DNA from 2 places in the Metabacillus sp. KH_069 genome. Region 1 is predicted to be linked to the other one. Evidence: riboswitches for the same ligand, from Rfam matches in the RefSeq annotation. Region 1 holds a riboswitch; the other holds the start of a gene.

Evidence for each region. A riboswitch is a leader RNA that binds a small molecule or an ion and turns the genes downstream of it on or off. The one in region 1 is predicted to bind cyclic di-AMP.
Region 2: linked by a shared signal. The riboswitch ahead of gltT (glutamate/proton symporter GltT) and the one ahead of AC3ISE_RS19400 (hypothetical protein) in region 1 are both predicted to bind cyclic di-AMP.

Annotation. Positions count from the first base shown of each region.
Region 1 is NZ_CM174460.1:3,844,279-3,855,961, reverse strand. Features, by position in the region: gene AC3ISE_RS19460 (oxidoreductase) at 1-835, opposite strand, end outside; gene AC3ISE_RS19455 (aldo/keto reductase) at 991-1,887, shown strand; gene AC3ISE_RS19450 (RNA polymerase sigma factor) at 1,999-2,505, shown strand; gene AC3ISE_RS19445 (hypothetical protein) at 2,495-3,058, shown strand; gene AC3ISE_RS19440 (MarR family winged helix-turn-helix transcriptional regulator) at 3,109-3,570, shown strand; gene AC3ISE_RS19435 (NAD(P)H-dependent oxidoreductase) at 3,823-4,341, shown strand; gene AC3ISE_RS19430 (EamA family transporter) at 4,569-5,477, opposite strand; gene AC3ISE_RS19425 (DMT family transporter) at 5,490-5,804, opposite strand; gene AC3ISE_RS19420 (DMT family transporter) at 5,804-6,142, opposite strand; gene AC3ISE_RS19415 (TetR/AcrR family transcriptional regulator) at 6,139-6,720, opposite strand; gene AC3ISE_RS19410 (D-alanyl-D-alanine carboxypeptidase family protein) at 6,903-8,081, shown strand; gene bcaP (branched-chain amino acid transporter BcaP) at 8,204-9,589, opposite strand; cyclic di-AMP (ydaO/yuaA leader) riboswitch at 9,961-10,111, shown strand; cyclic di-AMP (ydaO/yuaA leader) riboswitch at 10,142-10,293, shown strand; cyclic di-AMP (ydaO/yuaA leader) riboswitch at 10,374-10,522, shown strand; gene AC3ISE_RS19400 (hypothetical protein) at 10,627-11,010, shown strand; gene AC3ISE_RS19395 (hypothetical protein) at 11,028-11,135, shown strand; gene AC3ISE_RS19390 (potassium-transporting ATPase subunit F) at 11,132-11,212, shown strand; gene kdpA (potassium-transporting ATPase subunit KdpA) at 11,246-11,683, shown strand, end outside.
Region 2 is NZ_CM174460.1:2,913,290-2,924,972, forward strand. Features, by position in the region: gene AC3ISE_RS14630 (MFS transporter) at 1-514, opposite strand, end outside; gene AC3ISE_RS14635 (YqaE/Pmp3 family membrane protein) at 633-818, opposite strand; gene gndA (NADP-dependent phosphogluconate dehydrogenase) at 1,075-2,487, opposite strand; gene AC3ISE_RS14645 (DNA polymerase IV) at 2,605-3,846, opposite strand; cyclic di-AMP (ydaO/yuaA leader) riboswitch at 3,991-4,135, shown strand; gene gltT (glutamate/proton symporter GltT) at 4,215-5,477, shown strand; gene AC3ISE_RS14655 (hypothetical protein) at 5,779-5,958, opposite strand; gene msrA (peptide-methionine (S)-S-oxide reductase MsrA) at 6,037-6,594, opposite strand; gene AC3ISE_RS14665 (M20/M25/M40 family metallo-hydrolase) at 6,663-7,787, opposite strand; gene AC3ISE_RS14670 (acyl-CoA carboxylase subunit beta) at 7,811-9,358, opposite strand; gene mce (methylmalonyl-CoA epimerase) at 9,361-9,777, opposite strand; gene prli42 (stressosome-associated protein Prli42) at 9,956-10,048, shown strand; gene AC3ISE_RS14685 (L,D-transpeptidase) at 10,226-10,744, opposite strand; gene AC3ISE_RS14690 (aromatic acid exporter family protein) at 10,765-11,683, opposite strand, start outside.

The DNA of each region.
Region 1 (11,683 bases):
GTTTCCCAATAATAATCGCTTCCCAAACGCTCCACGGCAGAACTCTTTTTAAGAAAAGAGACAGACGAACCCCTTTCCCAACTATGTATCTCAATTTAACAACCGTCTTTTTTTCACAAAGTTTTACTATGAGTTCAACAACTTCGGCTGGATTTCCAAGCTTTTCTCTTCCCAGTTCAAGTTCATTTTCTATTCCAATCATATATTGATAATAAGGAGAACTTGCATCCATTGAAACAGGCGACACTTTCTTGCCTGTTGTCCAAATATTTGTAGAAAAAGACCCGGGCTCAACCAAAATGACATCAATTCCGAACGGCTTTACTTCTAGGCGAAGACTTTCACTGAAGCCTTCAAGTGCATGTTTTGACGAAACATACGGAGACAATCCAGGAAAACCAATCAATCCGCTGATGCTGCTCATATTAATGATCTTGCCGCTTCGCTGTGACCGCATAAAAGGAAGAACAGCTTGTGTAACGGCAATCACGCCAAAAAAATTCGTCTCAAATTGCTCTCGGTACTCATCCACAGTTATTTCCTCGCCGAAGCCTCCATATGCATATCCAGCGTTATTAATAAGAATGTCTATTTTGCCTCTTTCATTCAAAAATTGGGTAAGCGCCTGAATGGAGTCAGCGGACGTGACATCAAGCTTAAGCAGAGTCACACGGTCGCTCAAGCCATCATCCTCAATCGATTTCATCAGCAAATCCTTCTTTCCCATGTTCCTCATTGTTGCAATCACATCATATCCGGCCTTTGCAAGTCTCTGTGCAGCAAGCATGCCAAACCCGCTTGAAGCCCCGGTGATAAGCACGGTCTTTTTGGACATCCATTTCTCCTCCGTATCTTATATTCTTTCCTTTATTATAGATGCTTTCATCGAAAAGCGGGCGTAAGAGATTTCTAGATTCAAGGTGAATCTTTCGTATAATTATCAGAATTATTATAAAATTAAAGCGCAGACATGCAGAAAGGAATGATGATATGGAACGGCGCGCTTTCGGTAAAACAGATATGAATGTAAGTGTTCTAGGTTTTGGAGCAGCAGAAATAGGCTTTTCAGAAGCAACGCCTGAAACAGTCGACCGTCTGCTTGGCACCGCTCTTGATGCAGGTTTGAATGTCATAGACACGGCAGAATGCTATAACATCAGCGAAGAATTAATCGGCAGCACCATGTCTCATAGAAGAGACGATTATTATTTATTTACAAAATGCGGACATACATCGGGTTTAAACGGTGATGACTGGGATCCTGCCATGCTTGAACAATCGATTGACCGCAGCTTGAAAAGGCTGAAAACGGACTATGTGGATACCATTCATCTCCATAGCTGTTCTGAGGAAGTCCTGCGCAAAGGGGATGTTATTGACGTTTTAAGGCGGGCAAAGGAAAAAGGAAAAACCCGGTACATTGGCTACAGCGGAGATCATACAGATGCCCTTTACGCCATAAAAACCGGGGCGTTTGATACATTTGAAACGTCTGTAAGCATAGCTGATCAGGAAGCAATTGATCTCACCATTCCAGAGGCTTTGAAAAGGGAAATGGGCATTATTGCAAAACGGCCGATTGCCAATGTCGCCTGGAACTATCAAGAGAAGCCTGAGAATGGCTACTATCAGGAATATTGGGAAAGGTTTCATAAGCTGGAATATAGCTTTCTGGAGGGGAATCTGACAGAAGCTGTTGAAAAAGCTCTTCGTTTTACTTTGACCGTTCCCGGTGTCCATACGGCCATCGTCGGGACAGCGAAGCCAGACAGATGGACCCAGAATGCCAAACTCGCGAGCAAGGGAAATCTTACTGAAAAAGAGTACAAAGAAATAAGGTCTCTCTTCCAAAAAGCAGCCCAGTCTGATTGGGTTGGACAAGTTTAGTGAATTTCGTTGAAAAATTCAGTCTGAAAAGACTGAATTTTTTTAATTTAAGTGAGAGAATGAAAATAAATAGACGTCTAATTAGGTAAAGAGTCCAAACGGGGTGGATAAATGAACGAACATCACAGGGAAATCGAGCGGATGTTTAAGCTGTTCGGAGATGATCTGTATCACTTCCTTGTTTACTACAAAGGAACTCATGATGTGGAAGATGATGTCCAAGAAGTGTTCTTCAGGGCTTTAAAAAGCAATTTTCGCGGGGATTCTCATCCGAAAACATGGCTGATTGGCATTGCCAGAAAACTTGTCATCGATCAGCGCCGCAAGAAACGGTTTCTTTCTTGGCTGCCAAAACCCGAGCTGCCGAAAAGTCCTGATGACATTCTGATAGAACATGAAAACATAAGGGAAGCCTGCAAAGCAATCGATGCACTGAAAACAGAATACCGAGATGTAGTCATGCTGAGAGTGATCTCTGAGCTTTCTGTGGAAGAAACGTCAGAAGTTCTCGGCTGGACAAGGGAAAAAGTCAGCCGCACGTATTACAGGGCAATGAAGAAACTAAATCAGAATGGACAGGATGCTATTAAGAAAGGAGGGGCTGAACTTGAATCCTGAAAATCTTCAGTTTCCGAAAAAAACGTTATCTCCCGAACAGCGCGAGAGAATCAGCAAGGCCCTTTCCAAGAATCGGCCAGGAGTTTCCCTTGCCGTGATGCACAGGGTATTCCAGCTGTCAGTCACATTGTTTCTTTTAATCGGAGTTGGCATCTTTTCTCTCTTTTTTGTAAGTGGTGAAAAAGGGGAGGATGCACGAAATGGGGGAGCGAAATACAGCATACAGCTTCCTGATGGAATCGAAGCAGAGGGAAGCGTAAATACACTGATTTTTAAACAAGGTGAAAGGACTGTAGGAGGCACAGCTCCAACTACACCTGAAGAAAAGCAAAGCCTTGAAAGCGGACCTGGAATCTTTGAAAAAAAAGAAATAAATGACTTAAAGTATCCTGCTGTAAGAATACTCGAGCATGTTAAAACAATGACTGCTATTCAAACCTATCACTATTTCGTTCAGACAGAAGAAAAAACATGGGTAAGAGTTTACTTCCATACACCTTACGTAACTGAAGAACAAGCTGCTGAAGCTATGCGAACGTTTTCAATTGAGTAAGCTGAAGTCAAATACAGTTGACTTCAGCTTTTTTTCATGTTAATTTGTATATGCAAATGAAAAAAGGACTGATGAAAGTGAATGAAGAAGAACAAGTATTAATTCATTGCCTCTATTTTACTGCAAACCGCTTTGCCCGCAATATGACGAAACTTGCTGAACAAGTTTTTAACGTTGGAGATCTTGCTCCTTCTTATTTGTATTTGATCATGACTGTGAAGTTCCATCCGGAAATTACACAAAAAGAACTATGCAAAAAGCTGTCAATTGCACCGTCAACCAGTACTAGATTTATTGATAAGCTTGAGAAGCAGCAGCTTGTGAACCGAAAAGTGAACGGCAAGCAATCATTTATCTCGCTGACAGAAGAAGGAGAAAAAGTGTACACCCAGTTCCGTGATTCTTTAAAGGATCTCTTTGAAGACTATTCTGATGTACTCGGACGCGATTTCAGCTTAAATTTAAGCAAAATGCTTCATGAAGCAAGCAATAAATTAGAGAAAGAAAAATAAAAATTTTTTTAAGTTTTCATTTGCATATACAAATGACTAATGGAGGTAAAGAGATAGAATCCGCAGTTTAGCAGACAGTCTTCATTAGGAATTACAGCCGAAAGGTGTTTATGCAGGTACCTTAACAAGCAAAGGGTTTGTTGAGATGCATTTTTGAGATGTGATTTCAAAAGAAGTTATTTATGAAGAGAAAATATAAAAAAATTTAACCTGATATTTGTATATATATAAACGAAAAGAGGAGAATTTAATATGAAAACATTAGTTATAGCAGCTCACCCAAATCTTGAAAATTCAGCAGTAAACAAAACGTGGATGGAAAGACTCCGCAGAGAAAGTGATGTAACGGTTCATGATCTTTATCATGAATACCCAGACTTTAAGGTAAATGTTGAACGTGAACAGAAAATGTTATTGGAGCACGACAGAATCGTTTTTCAATTTCCGTTCTACTGGTACAGCAGCCCGTCTTTACTAAAAGAATGGCAGGATACCGTGCTTTCATATGGATGGGCGTATGGTTCTGAAGGAACGAAGCTTCACGGCAAAGAGTTTGTTTTAGCCATGTCCACTGGAGGGCCGGAAGCGGCCTATCAAGCAGGAGGCTACAACGAGTACAGCATGAGTGAATTGACCAAGCCATTTCAGGCAATGGCTAACCTGACAGGGATGCGTTTTCTCCCTGCATTTATCACGCACGGTGTTCGTTTTCTGACTCAGGAACAATTAAATGAAACTGCTGAAAAGCTGGTTTCTCATCTTAAAGCGTAAAGAAAAAAAGAGGGGATTGTCCAATAAGTCTCTAAAATGAAGCAGGCAGGAAAAACAAAAGTTATTTCCTGCCTGCTTTTTCTGTAGGCTCTTTTCCTAAACTTTGTTGTTTTAGATTACATGTTAAAAATCTTGAATGGAGCGGAAAGGAACGGACAACATTTATAATCGAAAACAACCATTTTATGCGAAAACAGACTTTCTGAACAGCCCCCACTTTTTTACTCTCACGAAGAAATGCTATCCTTCTCAGGCTGCTTAAGTTTTAAAAAGTGATAAAGCTGAGGTGTTACAATTCCAACAAGGATCATGCCGATGCCGGCTGTCTGTAAAAGTGTAACTTGCTCTTTTAAGATAAGTATAGAGCAGAGAATGGCCGTCGGCAGTTCAGCTGCGCCTAAAATCGTTGCAATGCCTGAACCAATTTTGGGTGTTCCAATTGAAAACAAGACAACGGGTATGAATACGCCAAAAAAGCCCAGCAGCAATGCATACACCCATAATCCTGACTGCATGGAGCCATTAGTCAGAAAATCAGGTGAAAAGGTGATTATTAAAAAGAGTGCAGCACCCAATGACATAAACAAACTCCGGTTTAAAGACGGCAATTCGGCAGCCACTCTTCCGCTTGCAAAAATAAACAGTGAAAAGGAAACAGCCGATAATAGTCCCCAGATGATTCCGGGATCACTGAAACTAAAAGCATTTTGGCCAAAGATGTTTCCCGCCAAAAATGTGCCTATTAAAAGAATGCATGCAGCAAGCACCTTATCAGGACCCGGCAGCTTTTTCACAGCGATTGCCTCAATGACAATCCCAATCCAAGTAAATTGAAATAATAGGATAATGGCAATAGATGCGGGAACCGTCTCAAGAGATTTTCCGTAAAAAATACCAGTCAAACTGGTAGTGGTTCCTGTAATCATTAAGACAAGCGCCTGCTTTAAAGGGATTTTTTTTCTTGAGAAAAAGGTCACACAGATCAAAAACATGAAAAAACCGAACAAATATTGGCTTCCAATCACTTCGTTCACTGTAAATCCGTGCATGTAGGCAATTTTAATGATGGTAGAAATAACGCCGTAGCTGCATGCGCCGACCAGAACAAGAAATGAATATTTAACTAAATGGCTCACAATGAAAACTCCTTATGAAACAAGCTTCAATCCAACTGTAGCTGAGATGATCATGCTGATAAAAAGGATTCTTTTCCAGCTGCTTGAATCTCCGTAAAATAAAATGCCTACAAGTGCGCTGCCTGCAGATCCAATTCCTGTCCAGACAGAATATGCGGTTCCAAGCGAAATGGTCTGCAGAGATTGATTTAATAGAAGAAAGCTGAATGAAAAGCCTGCAATCATGATCAGCAAGGGAACGATTCCTTTAGAATCTTTCATTTTGTTGATTCCGATGACTCCGACAACTTCAGATAGGCCTGCTGCTATCAGTAAAATCCAGTCCATCAGTTCGCAGCCTCCTCTTTTTTATCATCAGACAATGTTTTTAGTCCAATGACACCGCCAACTAAGACGATGATTAAAAGTATTTTGATAAGCTGAAATGGCTCGTTAAAAAAGAGAATTTCTGAAATAACGGTTCCTGCAGCGCCAAGTCCTGTAAAGACTGCGTAAACTGTACTCACGGGCAGTCTTTTAGTTGCACTGATCAGCAAATAAAAACTGACACATATTGTAATAATGGTAATAAGCCATTCATACCAAATGTCTGAGTATTTTAATCCCGCCACCCAGATCACTTCGATGAATCCGGCTAAAAAAACGTTTATCCAGTCGCGATTCATGATGTTCTTCCTTTCTGAGAGATAATCCCGTTCCAGTAAACACTAAAACACCCATCTAATCTCTTTTTAAATCGTTCTGCGCCGCCGTAAAGAATTTCAACCAGAACTGCATCAACCAGTCCCATATAGGCTATCACTGCATCTGATTGCTCTATTGATATAGCTTTTTGATCATTGAAGATGGTTGTAAGCAGCTCTTCAAAAGTATCCAAATAGGTGTACACTTTCTTCATCACTTCATCGTAGAGATGAACTGGCGGCAAAAAACTGATCCTGAGCATGAACTTTGTTTTATCGTCTTTTTCATAGCGGATGATATATTCTGACAGGTAATGATAAAGCGCTTCTTTTAAGGAAACGGAATTAGAGAAAACGAAGTAGTTTTTTATATACTCAATTTCGTTTTCAAGCACCTCAGTCATGACAGTAAGAAAAAGTTCATCCTTGCTCTTGAAATGAGTATAGATGGATTGTTTTTTGATGCCAACTTCATTTGCAATTGCTGCTAAAGATGCACCCTCATATCCATGTGCTGCAAAATTGCGTATAGCAGCTTCTTTAATTTGATCTGATGTCATTTTTTTCACCTTCCTGACGTTCGTCAGTCAATTATAATTCCGGAGATCATGAAAGTCAAATGCAAGAATATACGGCCATTTCTATATCTTGACATTGTCACGCTTTATTCCTTCCTGTTATGCTTGTATATGGATTGAATATAGAATAATAATCTAACAACTATACAGGAGATTTTTTTAAAATGATTAAAGCCACTTTGACCCTAACAGGATGCATGTTTTTATCAGCATTATTTTCATTTAAAGCGTTTGCTGAAGAACTCCCTTTAAAAGAACCAGACATACAAAGTGAATCGGCAGTATTGATTGATGCTGCATCAGGTCAGATTCTCTATTCAAAAGACAGTGATGCCATCATGTACCCTGCAAGTGTAACGAAGATGGCTACAGCTATCTATGCGATTGAAAATGGAAATATGGAAGATATTGTTACGGTCAGCAAAAATGCCAGAAGTGTTGATGGAACAAGGGTTTACCTTGAAGAAGGCGAGCAGGTTCCCATGAAAAAGCTCATCCAGGGCTTGTTGATCAATTCAGGAAATGATGCAGGTGTGGCGATTGCTGAACATATCAGCGGTGATACTGAGACCTTTTCTGCGGAAATGACAGCATTTCTAAAGTCAAAAGCAGGGCTTCAGCACACCAATTTCACCAACCCGCACGGCCTGTTTGATCCTGAACATGTAACGACTGCTGAAGATCTTGCAAAACTGACTCAGTACGCTTCACAAAATGATATATTTAGAGAGATTTTTTCAACAGAAGAATTGAAGTGGGACGGAGAAACATGGGATACAACGCTTCATAATCATCACAAGCTTCTTAAAGTAACACCGTATGAGGGTATGATTGGCGGAAAGAACGGCTATGTAAGCCAATCCGGTTTTACTTTATCCACTCTTGCTGAAAGAGAGAATATCAGTCTGATTGCTATTGTACTAAATGCTAAAACAGACCGTATGTCATATAAAGATACCGTGAAATTAATGGATTTTGGCTTTAATCATTTCACATCTGAATTTATTTCAGAAGGTACAGCCTTTAAAGATCAGAGCGGGCAAAAGTTTACACTGAATGAACCTCTTTATTATGCTAAAAAATTTAATGAAAGCATCACAACAGATGTCGACTTAGATGGACTTCTTGCTGTTGAAGGAGAGGATGGAAGAGAGCTCGCCACTCATAAATTAAAACCTGAAACAGCAGATGCCGGGAACGTGATGAAACAAGCAGTTCCAGATGTAAAACCATCGCTTGGTCAAAGCATGCTGCATGATCACCTGAAATTTATTGTCATGGCTTCTTTTGCAGTTGCTTTTCTTCTTGTCGGCTATTTCTTCAGGCAAGTAAGAAGATCATAAAAAAATCCTTCCTCCAATTACTGGAGAAAGGATTTTTTTATGGCGAAGCAGGCGCAGTGCTGTCTGGCTTCAACTTAAGCACTTTGTTCAGACTGGATCTAACCAAGGTGTTTCTGCTTTTCTTAGCTTGAAAGCTTGCTGTTTTTCCGTGCATAAACAAAGTAAATGATAGTTCCTATTGAGATCCAGATGAAAAATGCTGTCCATGTAATGCCAGGCAGGCTTGTCATCAAGTAAATGCAAAATAATGCACTGATTGCAGGGAAAACGGGCACAAATGGCACCTTGAATGCCCGCTCAAGGTTTGGATGGGTTTTTCTTAAGACGATTACAGCGATAGATATAAGTGTGAACGCAGCCAATGTCCCTAAATTTACAAGGTGGGCAAGTGTTGTTAAATCCACAAATCCTGCAATCGCGGCTGCAACTAAACCAGTAATCCACGTATTTTTAAAAGGTGTTTTAAATGCGGAGTGAACACTTGATAAAACACTTGGAAGCAAACCGTCCCTGCTCATCGCAAACGAAATGCGGACCTGAGCATACATCATCACAAGCAGAACAGTAGTAATCCCTGCTATTGCGCCTACAGATACAAATCCTGCAAGAGTATTTTGTCCGACATAATGCAGGGCAAACGATACGGGATCAGCGACATTGAGCTCAGTATAAGGAACCATACCCGTTAAAATTAAGGATACAGCTATGTAGAGAATCGTACAAACAGTAAGGGAAGCAATAATGCCGATCGGAACGTCACGCTGCGGTCTTTTTACCTCTTCTGCCGCGGTAGCGACTGCATCAAAGCCTATGTAAGCAAAGAAAACTGTTGCAGCGCCAGTTACAATCCCATCAAAGCCAAATGGAACAAACGGGGTCCAGTTAGCAGGCTTTACATACCAGACGCCAGCAATGATGAAGGCGACGATGACAGCAAGCTTAACAAATACCATGATATTGTTAACCCGTGTACTTTCCTTAATTCCTTTTGATAATAGTGCCGTAATTATAAAAATAATTAATACGGCAGGCAAATCAATCAATCCGCCTTTCCCCGCACCCGGTGCAGAGGTAAGGACCTCGGGCAATGCAGTGTCAAATCCTGCAAGCAGTGATTGAAAGTAGGCAGACCAGCCAGTTGCAACAGCAGATGTTGCAAGCAGATATTCAAGCATTAAATCCCAGCCAATCAAAAAGGCAAACAGTTCTCCGAGAGTTGCATATGTGTAAGTATAAACGCTTCCTGAGATTGGAACAGATGAGGCGAATTCGGCATAGCAAAAGGCAGCCAGAGCACATGCAATTCCAGACAATATAAAAGAGAGAATCAGGGCAGGTCCAGCAGCTTCAGCAGCGACCACACCTGTTAAAACGAAGATCCCGGTTCCGACTATGGCTCCGATTCCAAGCAGCGTTAAATCAAAAGCCCCCATCGTTCGATCGAGCGATTTTTGTTCGCTTTGCTTCACCATCTCTGTAATGGATTTCTTTCTGAATAAAGTACTCATAGGACCTCCCGAAAACGAATTTTACTATTTTAAAATAATTATTTTGTTGCCTGTTATTTAACCTCATCATTAGTGTTTACGGATTTTCTGTTCATAATGCAGGGCAGTCATAATGAGTAAAAGATAAAATGCTTAAAATGAAAATGTAATTGAAGATTACTTTGAGAGGACCTCTAAATATACCTAACTATTTTAGTCGTTATATTCATTTTAGAAGAAAAACAGCGAATAAATAAGCTAGGATTTTATTTGGTCACTATTTTGAACATATTTAACAGTTTTTCGTCATATTTGATGATTTTAGCGGTTTTATTGTTCTTTACAACTTAAAATCACAGGCGTAATATTACTCTCATGCAACATTGCTAAGTTATACCAGATCGCTTAATCCAATTTGGAGCGGGGGACCCACATCGGTGTGATTCCGGCACTTGGGGTGAATCGATCGCAGCATGCGAAAGAGGGGCAACTCTTATGCCCTAACCCGGCAGCTAACCTCGTAAGCGTCTTAAGAGAAGGGACGGTGCACAATTAATCGACTTGAAAAATAAAATCCGATAATCGCTTAATCCTTAAATAGGAGCGGGGGACCCAATCTTTTGTGGTGAAAATCACTAGGGGTGAGTCCATTTGAAAAATGGTAGGGCTACTCTCAATTGCCCGAATCCGACAGCTAACCTCGTAAGCGTTCTGAGAGAGGATACCTTTGTGGAGAACACTGGGTCTATGCCTCAGTGTTCTTTTGTATGCTTTTTAAATGTAAATTAATTAAATATTTGTAAAAAAAACCTAATCGCTTAATTTCTTAATGAAATCGGGGGACCCAATCTTTTGTGGTGAAAACCACTAGGGGTGAGTCCATTTGAAAAATGGTAGGGCTACTCTCATAGCCCGAATCCGACAGCTAACCCCGAAAGCGTTGTGAGGGAAAATCAAAATCGCAGTGATACGTCACGTTTCTTTAGTGATGCTAAAAGCCGCGGAAGAGATCCCTCTTCCGCGGCTTTTTTATTGAATCAGAAAAGGCAGGGAACGTCATGGAAGCGATGCTGATTTGCATTCCAAGCTATTCAAGGCTCGGCTGCATGGATGAAATTCTCCCGGATGACTCTTCACTTGCATTTGTAACAGGAGATTACAGTGTGCAGAGGTATTTGAAAAGCAGAGGGTTCAAAACGATTTATTTTATCAGGCAGAATGTTCAGTATCTGCTTATACATGAACCGATCGCAAGAGTGCTTCTGCTGGAAGACAAAATCGCAGAAACGTGTCAGTTAATTGAAATTCTCAAAGCCAGTGTAAGAGCTCCGATTACAGTCATCACTAAAAAAGCCAATTACCCGGCAAAGCTTTATGAACTGCTCGGGGCAAAGCACGTTTTTTATTCGAAACAAGATAATGTGAAATTTCTGATTCAGTAAGAACAGGGGGGAACGACATGTTAGACAGTATGATGTTACTTGCATTTGCTGCCCTTGCATTAGTAATGGCGGGGCTTGTCAAATGGTCGGATGAAATTGTGAAAGAAGGCAGGGGAGAGAAATGATGATCGTCTTGCTTCTCGGCATTGCCGCGATTACCCTTTATTTGCTTTATGCATTGGTAAATCCAGAAAAATTTTAACTTGCGGAGGAAAAGACCTTGAGCGTACTATCCATCATTTCAATCATTGTTACTTTGGCACTTGCCGTGCTGCTGGCAAAGCCGGCGGGACATTATATAGCCCGGGCTTTTACGTACCAATCTACTAAATTGGATGCAGTATTCGGTCCTGTGGAAAAAGCGGTTTATAAGATAAGCGGAATTAAACAGGTAGATCAAAGCTTCAGACAATATGCAACTTCTCTTTTATTTTCAAATATGTTCATGATTTTTATTGTGTATCTAGTGTTTCGTTTTCAAGGAAACCTGCCGCTGAATCCGAGCGGCATGGCAGGGATGGATCCAACCCTTGCTTTTAATACGGCCATCAGTTTTATGACAAATACAAATCTCCAACATTACAGCGGAGAAAGCGGCCTGTCCTATTTATCTCAGATGATTGCTATAACGTTTATGATGTTCGTCGCCCCTGCAACTGCATTTGCGGCTGCA
Region 2 (11,683 bases), 930 kb from region 1:
ATTGTGTAATGGCTCCCCCTATAACAGGACCCAGACCAAATCCAAGCGAGGCAGCAGATGAGATAAGAGACATTGCTTTTCCCCGTCTTGAGATGGGAATATATTTTCCTGCAAGAACCATCGCAAGACCAGGAACAGCACCGGCTCCTGCAGCCTGAAGGACACGGGCAGTTAAAAGCATATAAAAATTGTTTGAGAAAAACCCGATAATGGATGAGATTCCAAGCAGCATTAAACCAATAGAGAGCAGCTTTGCGATCGGAATAAAATCGGATAAGCGGCTGTATGTCAAAGTGGAAATAGCAAAGGCAATCGAATAGCCGGATACAATCCAAGATGCTGTTCCAGATGATAAGCTAAGGTTATTTAACACACTTGGCAGCGCAACATTGAACATCGTGGTGTTCATGACGACAAGCCAGACGGTTAAGCTCCATAATAAAACAATCTTTGTTTCGTGGGCTAATCCATGATCGTTTTTTTCAATAGGTAATTCCGTTGTAATTGCAGACATGTGATCCCGCCTTTTTATTTCGTGTACCTAATGAAATATACGCGCTCCAACGACAATCGTCAACCAATTTGAATTCATGAAAAAACCGGGCATCCGCTTACATGCCCGGCTGTATCTATTAATAATGAGTGCCATATTTTTTCGCTCGTTTATCTGCCTTCGCATCTTTCACAACTAGTACCGCATGGATGGCTCCGGGAATATAAAAGATCAAAGTTAAAATCAAATTCAGCAGAGCCTGAAATGGTTTTCCGACAAAAAGCACCGCAACTGGCGGCAATAATATGGCAAGCAAATAAAGCATCCGACTTCACCCCGTTCTCTCATTCTGTTTCTTTTTTACCCGGAAACATCAAGGTGAAAACATATATGAAAGGGCTGTGTTCGGATTAATTGCTGATTTGCTATCGTTATTTAACGCGAAATAAGGTCTCAGACGTGCTCTTTTAGTCGGCGTATGGAATGCAAAAAATCCATAACCCGATTTTACTAGCTATCTCTAGCAGTTTACGAAAGAGCCAAATGAAAACACGGCGCCAGAGGGCACCGTGTTTGTTTGCTTATTTAGACATCCATTCTGTATGGAAAATACCTTCTTTATCTGTACGCTGATACGTATGAGCTCCAAAGTAGTCACGCTGCGCCTGAATAAGGTTGGCAGGAAGCGTTTCTGTACGGTAGCTGTCATAGTAAGATAACGCAGCTGAGAAGCTAGGCACTGGTACTCCCTGCTCAATCGCAACCGTTAAGACCTTGCGGAGTGCTCCCTGGTAGCCTTCAGCAATTTCTTTAAAGTATGGATCCAAAAGCAGATTTGCAAGGCTTGCATCACGGTCATACGCATCTTTAATTTTTTGCAGGAATGCAGCGCGGATGATGCAGCCTCCTCTGAAAATCATCGCGATGTCACCATACTGAAGGTCCCACTTATATTCATCAGAAGCTGCTCTCATTTGAGCGAAGCCTTGTGCATAAGAACAAATTTTACTCATATAAAGAGCTTTGCGCACAACTTCAATCAGTTCTGCTTTGTCGCCTTCATAAGAAACAGCTGCAGGTCCTGATAAGATTTTGCTTGCTTTCACCCGCTCATCCTTCATGGCTGAAATGAAGCGTGCAAATACAGACTCCGTAATAATCGGAAGCGGAACACCTAAATCAAGAGCGCTTTTGCTTGTCCATTTTCCAGTGCCCTTTTGGCCTGCAGTATCCAAGATAACATCTACTAGCGGCTTGCCTGTTTCTTCATCTGTTTTCGTGAAGATGTCAGCTGTGATTTCAATTAAATAGCTGTCAAGCTCACCTTTATTCCAGTCTGCAAATACTTCATGTAATTCCTCTGCAGATAGACCAAGAACATTTTTCAAAATAAAATAAGCTTCTGAAATCAGCTGCATGTCCCCATATTCAATGCCGTTATGAACCATTTTCACGTAATGGCCAGCACCATCAGGACCGATGTATGTAGTACATGGATCTCCATCAACTTTTGCAGAAATCGCTTCAAAAATAGGTTTTACTAGATCGAATGCTTCTTTCTGTCCGCCAGGCATAATGGATGGTCCTTTAAGTGCCCCTTCTTCGCCTCCGGATACACCGGTGCCGATGAAGTGAATGCCGCTCTCGGCAAGCTCCTTGTTCCGGCGCTGTGTGTCTGTATAAAGCGTGTTTCCGCCGTCAATTAAAATATCCCCTTTGTCTAAATGAGGAAGCAATTGTTCAATAGTAGCATCTGTTGCAAAGCCCGCTTTGACCATTAACAAAATTTTGCGGGGAGTTTCAAGTGATTGAACAAATTCTTCAATGCTGTATGTACCAACAAGATTTTTTCCGCTGTTTTCTTTCAGCATTTCCTCTGTTTTATCAGAAGAACGATTATAAACCGATACGGAATAACCGCGGCTTTCTATATTAAGAGCGAGGTTTTTGCCCATGACGGCCAAACCGATGACGCCAATTTGCTGTTTTGACATTATAATACTTCCCTTCTCAATCAATTTTTTAATAGACAGAGCTCATGTATACATGCACATGGATTCTTCATGTAAAATAACACAGGAGCCTTGCTTTTATCAAGTAAAGCGCCTTGCTCATTCCCTTAAAAAATCTTTATTAAAACTTGTGCCGCTTGTCTTATCATCTTCTGATTTGTCCACTTTCATCCCGCGTTTCACCATGCTGCCGCCATATTTTCTATTAATATCTTCAATGGTTTTGTAAAGCGGTTCTTTTTTTGCATCCTCCTGAAAAGAAAAAAGATCCAGCTGCTTATAAGCCTCCTCTTTCTGAACGAGATCCTGGCATGTGATCCCAAGAAGCCGGATCGGTTCACCTGTCCAATGTTTATCAAACAGAGCTTTAGCATGTGTAAGAATATCTTCTTTCTCTGCAATGGGGTTGTTCAGCTTTTTACTTCGGGTAAATGTGCTTCGGTCAGAATAGCGGATTGTCGTGAAGATTTTCGTGCCGAGAACATCCTTCCGTTTCATTCTGCTGCTTACCGATTGTGACAGGCGGTTCAGTGTTTCATAAAGAATTCTCGGCTCTGTCGTATCTTTTGATAATGTAGTTGAATTTCCAATGCTTTTAAAATCATAGATAGAGTCAGGGTTTACCTCTCTGTCATCGATTCCATTCGCTCTTTTTTTCAGCCTCTCTCCATTAATTCCGAGAAGCTGCTTTAACCCGATCGCATCTGCATCTGCAAGGTCTTTTATTGTTTGAATGCCAATTGTTCTTAATTTATCCGCTGTTTTTTCGCCAACCCCATGCATCTCGCTTACAGGAAGCGGCCAAAGCGTTTTACCCAGTTCCCGCTTTCTGAGTACTGTGATGCCAAGCGGTTTTTTCATATTGGATGCCATTTTGGCGAGAAATTTATTAGGTGCGACGCCGATGCTAGCAGGCAGCAAAAGTTCTTCCATCAGTCTGTCCTGAATGGTCTTTGCGATTTGAAGAGGATTGCCCTCCTTTAAAAATTCCGTTAAATCCATATAACCTTCATCAATTGAAACGGGCTCTACCAAATGGGTAAACTCCCGCAAAAGATCGAACATAGCTTTCGAGGCTTTCCTGTAACGGTCAAAGTTTGGTTTGCGCACAATTAGTTCAGGACAATGCCGTTTCGCCTGCCAAAGCGGCATGGTCGTTTTTACACCCTTAGCCCTCGCCTCATAACTGCAGGTAACCACAATTCCTTTTCTTTCTTCAACATTTCCTGCAATGGCAAGCGGCTTTCCTCTGAGTTCGGGTTCAAATGCCATTTCAACAGATGCATAAAAGCTGTTCATATCCACATGAAGAATCACTTTTGGCCCGCTTTGCTCTTTCATTTCCGTTCAACTTCTTTCCAGACTGTTGTTAATCTTAAGTTTACCATAACAGCAGTAAACACGGCCATTCAGCATAAAAAGATTGACAAGCTGCTGTTTGTCAGAGTAAATTATATCTTGTGTGTTTTTTATTATACTGAACAAATGAATAACAAGCTTAATCTATCCAGAACGGGGGAATCATGCAATTGGTAATCCATTTACCTTGGGGTGAATCCTTTAAACAAAGGCAGGGAACTCTCAATCCCGAATCCGACAGTTAACCTCGTGTGCTTTATTGAGAGAAAGAACTTTAGTGAATTAAAGACCTTTCTTTCTTAAGAACGGTCTTTTTTTGTGTTTTCAGACAACTTAGAGGGGGTTCATACATGAAGAAATTTAAATTGGGACTGGCTTCCCAAATTTTCATCGGTTTGATTTTAGGGATTTTGGCAGGTGTTATTTGGTTTAACGATCCGCGTGTTGCAGCGTTCCTGCAGCCGCTTGGTGATTTATTTCTCCGGTTAATTAAAATGATCGTCATTCCTATTGTCATTTCCAGCTTAATTGTCGGTGTTGCCGGAGCAGGCAATGGAAAACACGTTGGAAGGCTTGGCGGCAAAACAATCCTTTATTTTGAAATCATTACAACAGTTGCGATTGTTCTTGGCGTATTGCTTGCAAATGTCTTCCAGCCTGGACAAGGTGTTGACCTTGAGTCTGCTCAAAAGACAGATATCCAGCAGTATGTCGATACGTCTGAGGAGCAAAGTGAAAAATCGGTCGCCGAAACGTTCCTTCATATCGTTCCGACAAACTTCTTTAAATCTGTCGTTGAAGGAGACATGCTTGCAATTATCTTTTTCTCAGTCCTGTTTGGGCTCGGGGTCGCAGCCATCGGCGAACGGGGAAAACCTGTTCTTCAGTTCTTTGACGGCGTCTCGCACGCGATGTTCCACGTAGTAAATCTTGTGATGAAAGTCGCTCCGCTTGGTGTGTTTGCTCTGATTGGAGTAACCGTGTCAAAGTTCGGGATCGATTCTTTATTGTCTCTAGGCAAATTAGTTCTGCTGGTATACGCTGCCCTGATCTTCTTCCTGATCGTTGTTTTAGGTGCAGTTGCCAAATGGGCAGGGGTTAATATCTTTTCACTCCTGCGCTACATTAAGGACGAGCTCCTGCTGGCATTCAGTACATCCAGCTCTGAAACCGTCCTCCCCCGCATTATGGAAAAGCTTGAAAAAATGGGATGCCCTAAAGGAATTGTTTCATTTGTCGTTCCGATTGGCTACACCTTCAACCTTGACGGATCTGTGCTCTATCAGGCAATCGCTGCCTTGTTCCTTGCACAAGTCTACGGCATCGAGTTGACAATCGTACAGCAATTAACGCTGATCTTAGTCTTGATGGTCACTTCTAAAGGTATGGCTGCCGTTCCGGGCACATCCTTTGTCGTCCTGCTTGCTACCCTTGGAACCATTGGAATACCGGCAGAAGGACTCGCCTTTATTGCCGGAGTTGACCGCATCATGGACATGGCGCGCACGGTAGTAAACTTAGTTGGAAATACATTGGCTGCAATTGTCATGTCAAAATCAGAAGGAAAATACAACCGCATTAAAGCGAACGAAGTGATGAAAGCAAGTGCATAAAAATAATCTGCCCCCGGCGTTGCTGCCGGGGGTTTCTTATACAATCAGAATTTCCGGGAATGGAAGAATCATCAGCTTTTTCTTTCAGCAGTTCAATCCGTTCATGCATCTCTTGTTCACCCTCCCTCTCCCAGTTGCTTACAACTATCTATATTTATGGGTATAATTCTCTTACTGAGGGTTCGATTCCTTCGCTTTCTTACCCTCTAAAACCGAGAAACGGTTTTTGAGGGCACGATTTCCCTATCAAAGCGAAACACACCATTCAGCAATGAATGGTGTGTTTTAATCTAAATCTATTTCACTTGCACTCAACCTTATCAAACCCAAACCGTTCAAGAAACTCATTGTAAGCTTCCATTCTGCCCAATATTTTGCCCTTTTCAAGCTCGTTCATTTCGTCATCTTTCAGAAGCTTGCAATTCTCCTCCGCTCTCGTTTTCACATAGGAAGCGATGGCGCTTTCATTAAATGTATTCATATTGATCACCTCTCCTTAATATGGAAAGTACCCCGCTGCCCTCTTTAACAAACTATTATCAGCACATTCAAAAGCCCCTCACCTGTTTAAAGGCAAAGGGCTTAGGGCTAACTTCTTCCAATTTTTCTGAATAAATTCTTCTCTTCCTGACTCTTCTCTTTCTTGCTTATACTTCTCCGGATTTTTAGCATAAAACTTTTGATGATATTCTTCTGCAGGGTAAAAAGGTGCTGCAGGCAGGATTTCAGTGACAACCGGATTTTTAAAGCGGCCGCTTTCGTCAATTTCCTGCTTTGTCTTTTCTGCTTTTTGCTTTTGTTCTTCGGTGTGATAAAAAATGGCTGTACGGTACTGGCTTCCTCTATCAAAGAACTGTCCGCCGTCATCTGTCGGATCTATTTGCGGCCAATATAACTCGAGCAGTCTTTGATATGAAAATACTTCAGGTTCAAAGGTAATTTCGACAGCTTCACGATGGCCTGTTTCACCTGTCTTAATTTGTTCATAAGAAGGATTTTCCAAGGTTCCGCCTGTATAGCCTGAAACAACCTCAATGATTCCAGGCTGCTCGTCAAACGGCTTGACCATACACCAGAAACATCCTCCCGCAAACGTTGCTTTTTCTCTTTTATTCATGCATGACACCTCTATTTTCTAAATAAGAAACAGCAGGAGCAATCGCTGCGCCTGCCATTCTTTTTGGATTATTTGCCTTTAGCTACTTCTTCAATGATAGCCACAACGAGTTCTGCTGTTTTCACAAGCTCTTCTATCGGCATCTTTTCATTAGTTGTATGGATATCTTCGTATCCTACTGCCAAATTTACGGTTGGAATGTCAAATCCGGCAATCACGTTGGCATCACTGCCTCCGCCGCTTGTTTGAAGCTCGCTTGTGCGTCCGATTGCTGCAGCCGCTTTTTTAGCGACTTCCACAACATGATCACCCTCGCCAAATTTAAATCCTGGATACATCACTTCAATGTCCACTTCAGCTCGTCCGCCCATTTCAGCAGCAACGCTCTCAAAAGCTTCTTTCATTTTCGCCACTTGAGCTTCCATTTTCTCAGGAACCAAAGATCTTGCTTCAGCTAAGATATTCACATGATCGCAAACGATGTTTGTTTGCGTGCCTCCTTCAAAACGGCCAATATTAGCTGTTGTTTCTTGATCAATTCTGCCTAAAGGCATTTTTGCTATCGCTTTGGCTGCAATGGTAATCGCAGATACACCTTTTTCAGGAGCGACACCGGCATGAGCCGTTTTGCCAAAGATGGCTGCTTTTACTTTAGCCTGTGTTGGAGCTGCTACAATGATTGTGCCGACTTTACCATCACTGTCTAATGCATAACCGAATTTTGCAGTGATTTGAGATCCATCTAAAGCTTTTGCACCTACAAGGCCAGATTCTTCACCGGCGGTAATAATAAATTCGATTTTTCCATGTGCGATGTTATTTTCCTTTAAAACGCGGACGGCTTCAAGCATCGCCGATAAACCTGTTTTATCATCAGCACCTAAAATCGTCGTTCCATCTGTCACGATGTAATCATCTTTAATGGATGGCTTAATGCCTTTTCCTGGTACAACCGTATCCATGTGTGAAGTAAAGTAAATTGGATCTATTCCGTCCTTTACAGCTTCCAGAGTACAAATTAGATTTCCTGCTCCGTGTCCAGTGACGCCGGTTGTATCATCTTCCACTACATGAACACCAAGTGCTGAAAACTTTTCTTTTAATACTTTTGCTATTTCTGTTTCAAATTTCGTCTCTGAATCAATTTGCACAAGCTCCAGAAATTCATTAACTAAGCGCTCTTGATTAACCATATGTATTTCCTCCATAAATTGTATTAAAGCGGAATGTTTCCATGCTTTTTGACAGGTCTTTGCTCCTGCTTTGTCCGCAGCATTTCAAGCGCCTGAATCAATTTGATTCTTGTATCCCGCGGATCAATGACATCATCGACCATGCCCTGACTTGCAGCAACATACGGATTTGCGAATTTCTCCCTGTATTCTTCAATTTTATTTGCTCTTGTTTCCTCAGGATTATCACTGTTTTCAATTTCCTTGGCGAAAATAATATTCGCAGCACCCTGAGGACCCATTACAGCAATCTCGGCATTCGGCCATGCAAACACTAGATCCGCTCCGATGGATTTACTGTTCAGTGCAACATATGCTCCGCCATAGGCTTTTCGCAAAATAACCGTCAATTTAGGAACGGTTGCTTCTGAATAGGCATATAAAATTTTTGCTCCGTGTCTGATGATTCCCCCGTGCTCCTGCTTAATTCCTGGGAAAAACCCAGTTACATCTTCAAATGTAATGATCGGAATCTGGAAAGAATCACAGAAGCGGATGAACCTGGAAGCTTTATCTGAAGAATCAATATCCAGTCCGCCTGCCATATACTTTGGCTGATTGCAGACAAGTCCTACGACTTCTCCTTTTATTCTTGCAAAACCGACGACAATATTTTTTGCAAAGTCCTTTTGCACCTCATAAAAAGAATCGGCATCAGCCACTTCTTGAATCACCACTCGAACATCATAAGGCCTGAGAGCATCAAATGGAATGCAGTCTGTCAGATTCGGACGATAATCTGAATCATTCTCAAACGGCATTATTGGTGCTTTTTCCTGATTATTCTGAGGTAAATAAGTGATTAATTTTCTGACCTGAGAAAGCACCTCTTCTTCTGTTTCGCCAGAAAAATGGGCATTTCCGCTGATTGTATTATGTACTTTAGCTCCGCCTAGATCTTCGGAACTGATTTTTTCGCCTGTTACGGTTTCGATCACTTTAGGCCCTGTTATAAACATTTGACTGGTTTTCTCGACCATAAAAACAAAGTCTGTAATGGCAGGAGAATAGACGGCACCGCCTGCACAAGGACCAAGAATAACCGAAATTTGCGGTATAACGCCTGAGTAGATGGTATTGCGGTAAAATATCTGCCCATATCCATCTAATGATACCACACCTTCCTGAATTCTAGCACCTCCGGAGTCGTTGAGGCCAATGAAAGGCGTTCCGCTTTTCGCGGCAAGATCCATGACTGCAGCAATTTTTTTGGCATGCATTTCTCCAAGTGCTCCTCCAAAAACGGTAAAATCCTGTGAGAATAAGTAGATTGGCCGCCCATGGACTTTCCCGTAGCCTGTGACAACTCCGTCTCCAGGTCCTTTTTTCCCGCTAAGGCCAAAGTCATTGCATCGGTGCTCAATAAAAGGATTCATCTCGACAAAAGTGCCTTCATCTACTAATAGATCAATTCGCTCTCTCGCTGTCAGCTTTCCTTTTTCATGCTGTTTTTCAATGCGCTCATCTCCGCCGCCCATTTCCACTTCACGTCTTCGATCATACAGTTCATTTATTTTATCGAAAATATCTATGCTCATTGAACAGTACCCTCTCTCTTTTCACATAGTTCCACTAATACTCCATTTGCAGCTTTCGGATGCAAAAAAGCGATTGAAGCGCCGCCTGCACCGTTCCTTGGAGTTTCATCTATCATTTTCACTCCATTATTCCGTAAATCTTCAATCCGTTTCTTTATATCATCCACTCCTAAAGCCAAATGATGTATGCCTTCTCCCCGTTTTTCAATAAATTTGGCTACAGCACTGTCTTCTGAAGTGGGCTCAAGCAATTCAATTTTCGTCTCCCCGATTTTCAAAAAAGCGACTTTCACCTTTTGCTCTTCTACATGCTCAATGCCCTGAAGCTGTAATCCGAGAGTCTTCTCATAAAACGGAAGCACCTCAGAAATGGAACGCACCGCTACCCCTATGTGATCTACCTTTTTAATCATCTCTTCCCTCCTCTTGTTGAAAACGCTTAACTCTTATGAACGTGACTTACTTCTTTATTTACTGTCAATATTCCTGCTGTTTCGACTAAAATGTGCAATTTTGTTCATAACTCCTCCCTTGTCCAGTCTAATTATTCACGTTAAAATATAGACAGAATCCTATTTAGGAGTGAAGATTATGTCTAAAAGATTTCAAAAAGTGATTGTTTATTTGATGCTTGCTGTAATGATTGCAACAACATTACTTGCTGGGATGAGCATGTGGTTCTAATAAGAAATGCGGAGCCGACTGTTTAGCCCCGAAAGGCAGATAAGAATCAGGCGGTGAAGGCGCTTTTTGCCTTTGCTGACGGATTTGTTCTGACCGAGGGGTTAGGAGGCGGAGTTGACACCATGAATAACGGAACCGGCTGATGACCGGCATCTTATACTAAAAAAGGTGATTCCCTCATTGGGAAACACCTTTTTTCATTGCGCCCTTTTCAGCAGCTATTTCTTCAAACGGCTTCTTGTTTTTTGTAATAAATACCTTTGTGCCGATTGGAATATGTTCAAACAGAATTTCTACTTCCTCATTATACATGCGCACACATCCCTGGGTCACAAAAGAACCGATTGAATCTTCATTATTCGTTCCATGAATGCCATACGTTCTGCCATCAGAATTTTCTGCATCAAATCCAATCCACCTGGTCCCAAGCGGGTTTTTAGGATCGCCGCCCGGAATATTCTTTTTTCGGTAATACGGATCTGCCGCTTTCACAGTGATCGTGAATTCTCCTTCTGGTGTAAGCTCTTCATTCTTGCCTGTAGCAACGTCAAAGATTTTCACAACCTGACCATTATCTATATATGCAAGTTCGTTCGACTGCTTATTGATAATGACATATGGATCACCGACAGATGGATTTTCTCCGAGCGGCCAAAGCGGAGAGAGAAACAAGATGGAAAGAAGCAATACCTTCATGATGAATCACCCTTTTTTCTTTATGTTGCGCTGGAAGGATGAAATTCATGCTCTGAAGATATGCCTTTAAACTGACTTTTTATGACAAGATACTGCTCCATCTCCCGTACAAAGTGCAGGAGAGCGGCTCTTGCTTCAAATTCTTCCCGTGTTTCGGGAAGCGGCATTTCTTTAAAAATCTTTCTCATATGATGAAGCTTGACTAAAAACTTGTGTGCCGTATTACCAGGGTGTATCGCTTCTCTGACTTCCTGAATAAATTCAGCGATAATTTCGGCCTGATCCACCGTTACATTAACGGAAGTAATAATCGGAAGGACCCGTTCGATAATTTCAAATTGTTTTTCCCTCATTTTGAAATAGTGGTAGTAGAGATTTTCATGTCTCATAAAATGGTTTTCAACATCTCTGAATGCCAGAGTTTTGGCTTCGTTTATTAAAAGAGCGGTCTCCGTTATTTCTTTTCCATCCCATGAACTATCGTTTGATAGTAAATACTCCTCAATTTCCAGAAAGATTTTCGAAAGATTATCTTCAATTTTCAGCTGATATTCCTTCAGCTTTTTATCAACGCTCGGCATATAAAGGTTCATAATCAGGGCCACCCCTATCCCGGTTGAAATAAGCGCGATTTCATTTAAAACAAGGCTGAACGTAATATGTGAGGATGTGTATAAGTGCAAAATAATAACTGAACTGGTCACAATCCCTTCTTTTGCACGAACAATCACTGTCACAGGAATAAAGAACAGTAAAAGAAGACCGATAACAAAAGGATAATAGCCAATTCCTTCAAAGAAGACAAATGAAAAGAGAATGGCAATTAAACAGGCAAAAAATCTTGCCCAGGAAGTCTGCAATGATTTCTTCTTTGTTACCTGAATACAGAGAATCGTCAGTATCCCGGCTGATGCGAAATTATCCAGCTGAAACATCTGA